Regions from separate parts of the Paenibacillus sp. FSL W8-0426 genome, predicted to be linked through region 3. Evidence: riboswitches for the same ligand, from Rfam matches in the RefSeq annotation. Region 3 holds a riboswitch; each other region holds the start of a gene.
What was found. Region 3 has a riboswitch for cobalamin ahead of MKY59_RS06870 (ABC transporter substrate-binding protein). Riboswitches for the same ligand answer to the same signal wherever they lie in the genome.
Positions count from the first base shown of each region.

Region 1 (3,277 bases), 1.2 Mb from region 3:
AGCAGAATCGAAATGAATGTGGTGCCGATGGATTGGACGCAGATGGAACTGGTCATGCTTTTTTTCGGGTGGGAGGCCTGTGAGCCTTTGCATTACTGGGGGCCGGGCGTCCGTGACAGCTACATTATCCATTACGTTCACAAGGGACGCGGCAAGGTGCTGATGAACGATCGGCAGCATATGTTAACCAAGGGACAAGGTTTTCTCATTCTCCCCGACACGATCGTGCATTATGAAGCCGACGAGGCGGACCCATGGACGTATTCGTGGTTTGGCTTCAAAGGCGTGCAGGCCAAAGCGTTCATGCAGCGCGCGCAGTTGAATTCCGATCATCCGGTGTTTCGGGCAAGGAACGAGGCGGCGCTGGACGGATTGTATCAGGAAATGGTTCAGGTGTCCGGCCGCTCGGGCGCGGACGTGTTTACTCAAAGCTTGTTGTATCGCCTCATAGCCGAGCTGATTGCTTCTTCACCGGAAGAGGAGGGCAAGCGGCAGCCTTCTTCTACCAAAGAAGAGTACATACGACAGGCGGTGAGATACATGGAGAACCGATATAGCCAAAAAACGAGCGTTCTCGACATCGCGCAGGCCGTAGGACTGGATCGCACGTACCTGTCGGGGCTGTTTAAGGAAAAGTACGGCAAGCCGCTGCAATCTTTTTTTCTGGAATACCGGATGAATCGCGCCGCCGAGCTGCTGCAGAGTCCGATGCTGTCCATTAGCGAGGTGGCACATTCGGTGGGATATACGGACCCGCTATTGTTCTCCAAAATGTTCAAAAAGGTCACCGGCATGTCTCCGAAGGGAGCCAGAACCAAGTCCACTGAAACGAGTGATGCACGATAGAATAAGTCCCTTAAATTTGAAGAAAAAGCTATGATCTTGCCTACCTGCCAGTTATACTGGAACACATACCAATCGAATAGATGGAACTGGGTGCTGTACCCGATCGGGTACAAGCTTAATAGGGAAGCCGGTGAAATGCCGGCGCGGTCCCGCCACTGTAACAGGGGAATCAGGCAGCGATAAGCCACTGGCCATAGCCGGGAAGGCGCTGCAACGATGTTGATCCTGAAGCCAGGAGACCTGCCCGGTTTGACAACACAGCAACAGCCTACGGGAGATAGGAAGGTGTTTTGAATTAGCGCGATTTTTGTATGGGAATCGGTTTATTTGAGGCGTCCTTATCCGGGAATATACGGGAGAGGGATGCCTTTTTTGCATGGCAGAGATCGGGTTTGCTGTGAATCGAAGCAGAGAGGACGGCTGGCTTTTGGGCAAATACATCGGTAAAAGAATACTTCAGCTGGCAGCCGTTCTGTTCGGCATCACCTTCCTGACCTTTCTCCTGACCTACCTGTCGCCGGGAGACCCGGCCAGGCTGATGCTCATGGCTACGGGCGTGACGCCATCCGAGGAGCTGGTTGAGCAGGTGCGGGCAGAATTGGGACTGGACAAGCCCTTTTGGGTGAGGTACGGCCTATGGCTTGGACAAGTCGGGACAGGAGATTTCGGTACGTCGTACAAATACGGACGGCCCGTGTTCGACGTGCTGATGTCACGTTTGCCGGCCACGCTGCGTTTGACAGGCGGTGCCATGCTTCTTGTGGTCGTTGTTTCGTTTCCGCTCGGCATCCTGTCGGCCATCCATAGAAATAAAGTGCTGGATCTCATCATTCGCCTGTTCTCCTTCGCAGGGTTGTCCATGCCAAGCTTCTGGCTGGGCATGCTGCTTATGCTCTGGTTCGGCGTGCATCTGAAGCTGTTTCCCGTCACGGGCAGCTCGGGTCTGCATAGTCTCGTATTGCCTGCATTAACGCTGGCACTGCCTTTGATCGCTCAGTACAGCAGGCAAATCCGCGCCGTCATTCTGGAGGAACATTCCCAGAACTACGTAGACGGAGCCAGAGCCAGAGGCATGAAGGAAGGAACAATCATGATCCGGCATATTCTTCCGAACGCGATGCTTCCAGTCATCACGCTAATGGGCATGTCTACCGGGGCTCTGCTCGGCGGGGCCGCAATCATAGAGAGCTTGTTCGTGTGGCCGGGCGTGGGCCAGATGGCGGTGGAAGCGATCTTTTCACGGGATTATCCGCTCATTCAGGGTTATGTGATCTGGATGGCTACGATGTATGTCGTGTTGAATCTGTTGGTCGATGTATGGACCCATCTGCGAGACCCGCGGATCCGATTGGATGTGGATGTATGATGAGGACATTCCGGCTTACGTTGTCGCAGCATCGTTGGTTCGCCGTGGTGCTCGCGTTGACGGCGTGTTGGATCGTGCTCGCCATGATCGCCCCCCTGTTTGCGCCGCATGATCCGCTGGCCACCAACTTTGGCATGGTGCTGCAACCCGCCAGCCCCGAGTATCCGCTCGGGACCGACCAATTGGGACGATGCATTCTGTCCCGTATCCTGTATGGGGCACGCACGTCGCTGCTGCTGACCTTCATGATGATCGGCATCGTGTTCGGGATCGGCGTAGGCATCGGCATCATTGCCGGTTATGCGCGCGGCATCGTGGATTCGCTGTTGATGCGGCTGGCCGATACGATGATGGCTTTTCCCGGAATCATTTTCGCCATCGCCGTCGTCGGCATGTTGGGTCCGGGTCTGCTTCATACGGTCATCGCGCTGTCGGTGGTCTGGTGGGCCAAATATGCGCGCATGGCGAGAAGTTTGGTCATATCGCTGCGACAAAAGGAATATGTCGCCGCCGCCGCTTTCAGCGGGGCGCGTCGTACCCGAATCGTTTGGGGCACCGTTCTGCCGAACATGCTGTCACCGTTAATCGTGATGGCCATGATGGATGTGGGCGGCATGATGCTCTCCATATCCGGCTTGTCCTTCCTGGGGCTTGGAGCGCAGCCGCCGGAACCGGAGTGGGGAGCCATGCTGAACGAAGGCCGGAGATACCTGCAGACGGCCCCATGGCTATTGCTGTATCCGGGCCTGGCGATATTTTGTACGGTCATGATTTTTAATTTGTTGGGCGACAGCCTCAGGGATGTGCTGGACCCTCGAAAAAACGCAGCTTGACTGGAGGATATAGAAGTGAAAACAACCCGTTTAAAAGCAGTACTGCTTACGTTCGCGTCATTTTTTATTGTATTTGCCCTCACGGCATGCGGAAGTACCAATTCATCCAGCAGGACTGGTACCGGTGGGAAAGAAACAAGCTCGGCAACGAGTGCATCCGCTGTGCCGTCGCATTTGAACGTGGCTCTGTTCTGGCTCGGCACCAATCTGGACCCGGCGGTGGAATGGAACG
Region 1 is NZ_CP150203.1:280,145-283,421, forward strand. It holds gene MKY59_RS01275 (AraC family transcriptional regulator) at 1-846, shown strand, start outside; cobalamin riboswitch at 918-1,109, shown strand; gene nikB (nickel ABC transporter permease) at 1,223-2,212, shown strand; gene nikC (nickel transporter permease) at 2,209-3,045, shown strand; gene MKY59_RS01290 (ABC transporter substrate-binding protein) at 3,061-3,277, shown strand, end outside.
Region 1: linked by a shared signal. The riboswitch ahead of nikB (nickel ABC transporter permease) and the one ahead of MKY59_RS06870 (ABC transporter substrate-binding protein) in region 3 are both predicted to bind cobalamin.

Region 2 (3,277 bases), 2.0 Mb from region 3:
GACCGGTTTGACTTGCCATTGGCCGCGGCGACCCTGCCTGCCATGGTTACCAAAATCGCGTTTGATCTGTATTTTGTATGTTGGGGGCTCAAACGGATGATTCCGAAGGTATCCGGCAAAGTGCTGACCGGACCGATTGCGCTGCTCGGGTTTGTTTGCGCGTTTTGGTTTTTCCGGAACGCCGTCCAGCTTTACCGGTTTACGCGGGAATGGACATGGATCGCCATAGTGTTTGAGGTCTTGATTCCGATCCTGTTGTTTCTGTTTCTTCGACCCAAAAAGAAACGGGCAGGCAAGCATGAGCAGCATGCGGAGAAATCCGGGCAGGAGGATGAAAGAAAGCGAAGCGGCCCGCAGGGCGGAAAACTTCAACCTTCTTAAGAAGGTGCATGGTTTATGGATTTTATAAAAAATCGTTATAGGAAAACCCCGAAAATAAAGGGTATTCAAGGTTCCCCTGCATGGGCTCTGCCTGTATACTGAAGTCAGACTGATGAACTTTCGGCAGAATCCAACTGGGGGGAACGATATGGCGCAACATTTGGCAGGCATACGCGTGGCTCTGACGGGACCGCGCAAGTCGAGGGAGATGTCCCTGCTGGTTGAAAAAATGGGCGGAATTCCGCTGGTACGGCCTGCACAGGGAACGGTGTTTCTGGATGACCGGAGCATTCGGGACGGACTGGTCTCCTGGATTTCCAATCCGCCGGACTGGGCGGTGCTGACGACGGGCATGGGGCTCGATGCCATTTTTGATATGGCAGAGGATATGGAGCTTGCCGGAGCGCTGCTTGATGTACTTGCGGCTTCGTCGATTGCGGCGAGAGGATACAAAACGGTGAATGCACTGCGCAAGCGCAGGCTTTCACCCATCGTTCGGGACGATGATGGCAGCACGGAAGGGTTGATCCGCGAGTTTGCTGCCCATGATCTTGCCGGGAAAAAAGTGATGCTGCAGCTCCATGGCGAAACGGCACCGAAACTGGTGAGTTGGCTGGAGCAGCAAGGCGCCCAGGTGCGGCAGGTGCTGCCTTATCGGCATGTGCCGCCGGAAGAAGCGGAGCTGGCGCAGCTGTTGAACGAAATCATCGCGAACGAGGTTGACGCCGTTGCTTTTACAAGCGGCCCGCAGGTGCGTTTTTTGACGGAATACGCAGCTTCGCAAGGCAAGCTGGAACAGATGCAGGAGGCGTTCAGGCAGGGCGTGGTGGCCGCTTCGGTGGGCAAAGTAACGGCAAATGCCATGCGCGAGGAAGGCATCGAGGTTCGCGTTGTCCCCGAGGAAGAAAAGATGGGGGCGCTCATCGTGGAGCTGGGCCGTTATTACGCCGCTTTGAAGGTAGATCAGGCTTAAAGGATGCACGGTATAAAAAGGCGAAAAGGCTGAGAGCAGTCCTTCGCTATGCTGATGTGCGGGTTTTGGTCAACCGAAGAGGAATGGAAAAGCTAATAAGAAGAGGCCTTGATCCATACATGGATCAGGGCCTTTTTAGTTTCGCAGGCAAAGGATTGCGTCCGGGCGGGAAAATTAAATGAATGCAGGCCTTCATGGGCATGGACATCATTTCCTGACGGATGGTATGATGAAGACAATATCATCACATGAAAACAGACAAGGTGCTCTTGCTTTCAGGCAAGAGGTAACAGGGAATCGGGTGCAAATCCCGAGCGGTCCCGCCACTGTAATGGGGAGGCTCCTTTCAATAATATCGGTTGCGCAGACGTTGGAGCTGCTGCTGATAAGTCACTCGGATTCACCGGGGAAGACGAAAAGGAAGCTGATGAACCAGAGCCAGGAGACCTACCTTGAATGTGTCACCGGACCCTTCGCGGAAAGGAGCGGTGTACGAACGATCAGGAAAAGGGCGGACCATAGGTCCGTCCGGCAGACCCTTCCGGGCCATGCATCAGCAGGATCATTCTTCCACGGAATGATGCTGTGTTCTTGAGCATACGTACATTCGTATCCCGTCCGCATTGCGGACGGGATTTATTGGCGTTCTCAGAGTTTTGAATATGCGATAAGGCGCGAAGAAGGCCGGCTTAGCCGTCCTTCTTCACTGTTTAAGTCGGACAGGTTATCGGAGGAGGAGAAACAGATGCAAGGACTAGGCAAGCTGCTTGTTATCGGATTCGGTCCAGGGGCCATGGAGCATATTACCCACCGGGCGCTTGAGGCACTGAGAGAGAGCGAGGTCATTATCGGCTACAACACGTACGTCGACCTGATTCGGCCGCTGCTGACCGGACAGGAAATCGTACGTACGGGCATGACCGAGGAAGTCAGCCGTGCGCAGGAAGCGGTAAGACAGGCGGAAGCGGGAAAAATCGTGGCCGTGATTTCCAGCGGCGACGCGGGCGTATACGGTATGGCCGGCCTCGTATACGAAGTGTTGATGGAGCGCGGATGGAAGCCGGACAGCGGCGTGGAAGTGGAGGTGGTTCCGGGCGTTTCGGCGATCCAGTCCTGCGCTTCCTTGCTGGGAGCGCCTGTCATGCACGATGCTTGCACGATCAGTTTGAGCGACCATCTGACCCCGTGGGACACCATTAAGCGCCGGGTTGAGGCCGCGGCTTCCGCTGATTTCGTCATTGCATTGTACAATCCGCGGAGCGGCAGGCGGACCCGCCAGATCGTAGAAACGCAGGAGATTCTGCTGCGTTACCGTGATCCCAAGACCCCTGTCGGGCTGGTCAAAAGCGCGTACCGCGACCGCCAGCATGTGGTCATCACCACGCTGGAGGATATGCTGAACCATGACATCGGCATGCTGACGACCGTGATCATCGGCAATTCGTCCACCATGATGTACGAAGGCCTCATGGTGACCCCGCGCGGCTATCAGCGGAAATACACGCTGAACGCGACGGAACAGCCGCTCCGGCCGCATGAGCGGCTGCGCACGGAAGCCGAGCCATGGTCGCTCGGCGCGATGGAGGCCCGTGCTGCCGCGAGCGGTACGGCAGCGGGCCAAAGCGCGGCCGGCGCAGCGCCTGCGGGACCGGCGACGAGCCCGGCGGGCAGCGATGCCGGCGGAGCCACTGCCGTGCTCGTCGCCGAGCGGCCTGCGCCGGCGGTTGCCGCGACGCACGCAGCCGCCGCAGCCGCGTCCATCGGCGCAGCCGAGCTGGCCGCGGAGGCGCTCGGTCGGCTCGCGGCAGGCGGGGCCCTCGCGGGCGAAGCAGCCAGCCGCTGGCTGGACGCCGGGCCTGGAGCCGCTGCGCCGCAGGCCCTGGAGCGCACGGCGCCCGCGCCAGGCAGCAAGCCGCCGCTCTT
Region 2 is NZ_CP150203.1:6,442,859-6,446,135, reverse strand. It holds gene MKY59_RS29130 (endospore germination permease) at 1-381, shown strand, start outside; gene MKY59_RS29125 (uroporphyrinogen-III synthase) at 530-1,354, shown strand; cobalamin riboswitch at 1,599-1,824, shown strand; gene cobJ (precorrin-3B C(17)-methyltransferase) at 2,100-3,277, shown strand, end outside.
Region 2: linked by a shared signal. The riboswitch ahead of cobJ (precorrin-3B C(17)-methyltransferase) and the one ahead of MKY59_RS06870 (ABC transporter substrate-binding protein) in region 3 are both predicted to bind cobalamin.

Region 3 (3,277 bases):
GTCGGCTGTCGCCGGGGCGCTCGGCATTCGGCTTGGCGGGCACAATGTTTACCATGGCGTAGCTTCATTTCGTGCATATATGGGTGAGCCCACTCGTCCAATGGAGGCCGAAGACATCGTGCGCACGTCGCGCTTAATGTTCTGGTCGGCCGGATCGTTCGTACTGCTCTGCATCTTGGTGAATCTTCTGGTTTGGTTCTGCGGAGGCTCGTTGTTATGGACATGATGACAAGACGGGGAGAACCACAAGATGAGCAAGGGACATACGATGGATGGGAAAAAGAATTATGGTTGGTTCGTCATGGCACGACGGCATGGAACACGGAAAAGAGGTACCTTGGGCATACCGATATCGGTTTGCAGCCTGAAGCGGAGCAGGAATTGGCCTCACTGCGCGTGCAGTTGGGCGGCATCGAGTGGAGAGCGGTCCATAGCAGCGATCTGCTTCGCTGCCGTCAGACGCTGGAACGGATCGCGCCCTTGCACGCAGGGCAAGCCCACATGGACTCCCGGCTGAGAGAAATCCATTTTGGCGAATGGGAAGGGCGTACCTATGAGGAACTCAAGCATTTGGCCCGTTACCGGGAATGGATCGATTCACCGCAAACGGTAACTCCGCCCGGCGGGGAATCGTGGTTATCGTTTGCGGCCCGGATTGATGATTTTTTGAATGAAGTAGTATGGACGGAACCTCGGGATGAGAGAACTAGCGATTCAACAACAGCGCAGACGAAAGAACTGGTCATTGCGCATGGCGGGGTCATTCGTTACATGCTGACTCGCCTGCTGCCAGGTCAGTCGTTCTGGGACGTTTCGGTCATTCCGGGGCAAGCGATCCGGCTTCAATTGGAACGTTCGCCTGACGGGTGGAAGGCGATCCGTCTTTCTTTTCCCGAAATCGGGTTGTAAGCACGGTCGATATCACCTATAATCACAACAGAAGTGTGGCTTCGGTACAAGCATCGTTTCAAGAGCTGGCGAAGGCGTTCGGCAGCAGATGCACACCCACTTGAATGGTGATGCAATATCAACGACCATGGGACCCGTTACTCCCGAAAATCACGGCGTCCGTTCGGACGATCCGGAGAGGGCAAACGGGTAAAACAGGGGAAGCCGGTGCAAATCCGGCACGGTCCCGCCACTGTAATCCAGCCGATTCGGCGTGGAAAGTCAGGTTGCCTGCCCAGGGCGTTTAACCATCGGTGTTCCTTCGAGGAAAGGACAGCGTTTCGGGCAATGCTCCATGCATGCGGCCTTGTGCTGTCGTGCGCGGATCGCCATATGCGAGACGTTATCCCTGATCCTGATCGCAAGGATCGGGGATTTTTTTTCAAGAAACGGCCATTCAAGGGACAGACACGGGCGGAAGCACAGTCTTCGATCTACCAAACACAGAAAAAGGGGAGAATCCAATCATGAGATTCACGACATGGAAAGGCATGGCGTCCCTGCTGAGCGCAGCGATGCTGACATTCGCTCTCGCAGGATGCGGAGCGGCAACAACGAACAACGAAGGAGGCGCAGGCACGCAGCAGCCGGCACAGGGGCAATCCCAGGAACAGGCGCAGACGGACCTTAAAACGCAGTATCCGCTCACGGTGACCGATGCAACGGGCGAGTCGTTTACGTTTGAAAAGGCGCCGACAAAGATCGTCTCCGTATCGCCAGCCGAAACGGAATCGCTGTTCGCGCTCGGATTGGACGAGCAGATCGTGGGCGTATCCGATTTCGACGATTATCCGGAAGCAGCGACGACAAAACCGAAGATGGGCGGCGTGTCCAAGCCGAACGAAGAGTCGATCATTGCAGCGGATGCCGATCTCGTGGTAACGGGGATTTCGATGAGCGAGGAAGCCGTGAAAAAGCTGCGCGACTTGGGTATCACCATTTTCAAAACAGACCCGAAATCGGTCGATGACGTAATCAACAACATCGAAACGTTCGGCAAAATTACGGACCGTCAGGCAGAAGCCCAGAAATTGGCCGCACAGATGAAACAAGATGTGGCTGACGTGACGGAAGCGGTCAAATCGGTGAAACCGGAAGACAAGAAAAAAGTGTACGTGGAGTTCTCCCCAGGCTGGACTGTGGGCAAGGGAGAGTTCATGGATGAAATCATCACGCTTTCCGGTGCTACGAACGTCGCTTCCGACATGACAGGCTGGAATGAAATCAACGAAGAAAACATCATCGCCGCCAATCCGGATGTGATTTTGTACGCGGACGACGTGGTGGAAGACTCCAAAACACTGGATCAAATCATCAAGGCCCGCAGCGGTTGGGATCAAATTACAGCCGTCAAAAACGATCAGGTCATCGGTTTGGATGCCAACCTGCTGACTCGTCCAGGTCCTCGCGTGACCCAAGGTTTGAAGGAAGTGGCCAAGGCGGTCTATCCTGACTTGTTCCAATGAGCCGCAAACTTGCAGTGTACGGCACAGCAGGCATGGTGCTGCTTGTCCTGACCGTGCTGATCTGCACCGGCATCGGCTCGGTCTCGCTGCCGATCCGGCATATTGCAGGTATTATTCTGCATCACGTTCCATGGCTGGGTGACCGGATCGTTCCGGATTGGACGACTGCAGCGGAACAGATCATATGGAAGGTACGCCTTCCGAGGGTGCTGCTCGCTGTTCTCGTCGGCGCAGCATTAGCCGTGGCCGGCGCTGGATTTCAGGGCGTACTGCGCAACCCGCTGGCCGACCCGTTCACCCTTGGCGTATCGTCCGGAGCGTCGGTGGGGGCAGCCGTGTTGATCTTTTTCGGCCTGCAATATGCGCTGATCGGCGTCTGGACGCTGCCGTTGGTTGCTTTCGTGACCGGAGTGCTGACATTGTGGTTTGTGCTGGCTTTGGCGCGCGAAGGCCGCAAAATCCCGACGCACAGCCTCATTCTTGCCGGCGTGGTGATGCAGAGTTTCCTGGGAGCGGTCGTATCCTTCCTGTCCACCATGTCCAAACAAACGATTAACGAAATTATATATTGGACGATGGGAAGTCTGGCACTGCGTGGATGGTCGTATACGGCCATCCTTTTCCCATATTTCCTGCTTGGTTTGCTCGTGCTGTGGAGCCAAGCTCGTTCATTGAACATTTTGGCGCTGGGCGAAAGACAGGCTGCCCACATCGGCGTTCGCGTCGACCGATTGAAGCTGACGGTGCTCGGCGTGGGTACGCTGCTGACGGCTGGGGCCGTCTCGGTGTCGGGCGTGATCGGTTTTGTCGGTTTGGTCATTCCGCATATGCTGCGGCTGATCGTCGGCCCGGATTACCGTCTG
Region 3 is NZ_CP150203.1:1,513,392-1,516,668, forward strand. It holds gene cbiB (adenosylcobinamide-phosphate synthase CbiB) at 1-226, shown strand, start outside; gene MKY59_RS06865 (histidine phosphatase family protein) at 217-909, shown strand; cobalamin riboswitch at 1,046-1,202, shown strand; gene MKY59_RS06870 (ABC transporter substrate-binding protein) at 1,416-2,414, shown strand; gene MKY59_RS06875 (iron chelate uptake ABC transporter family permease subunit) at 2,411-3,277, shown strand, end outside.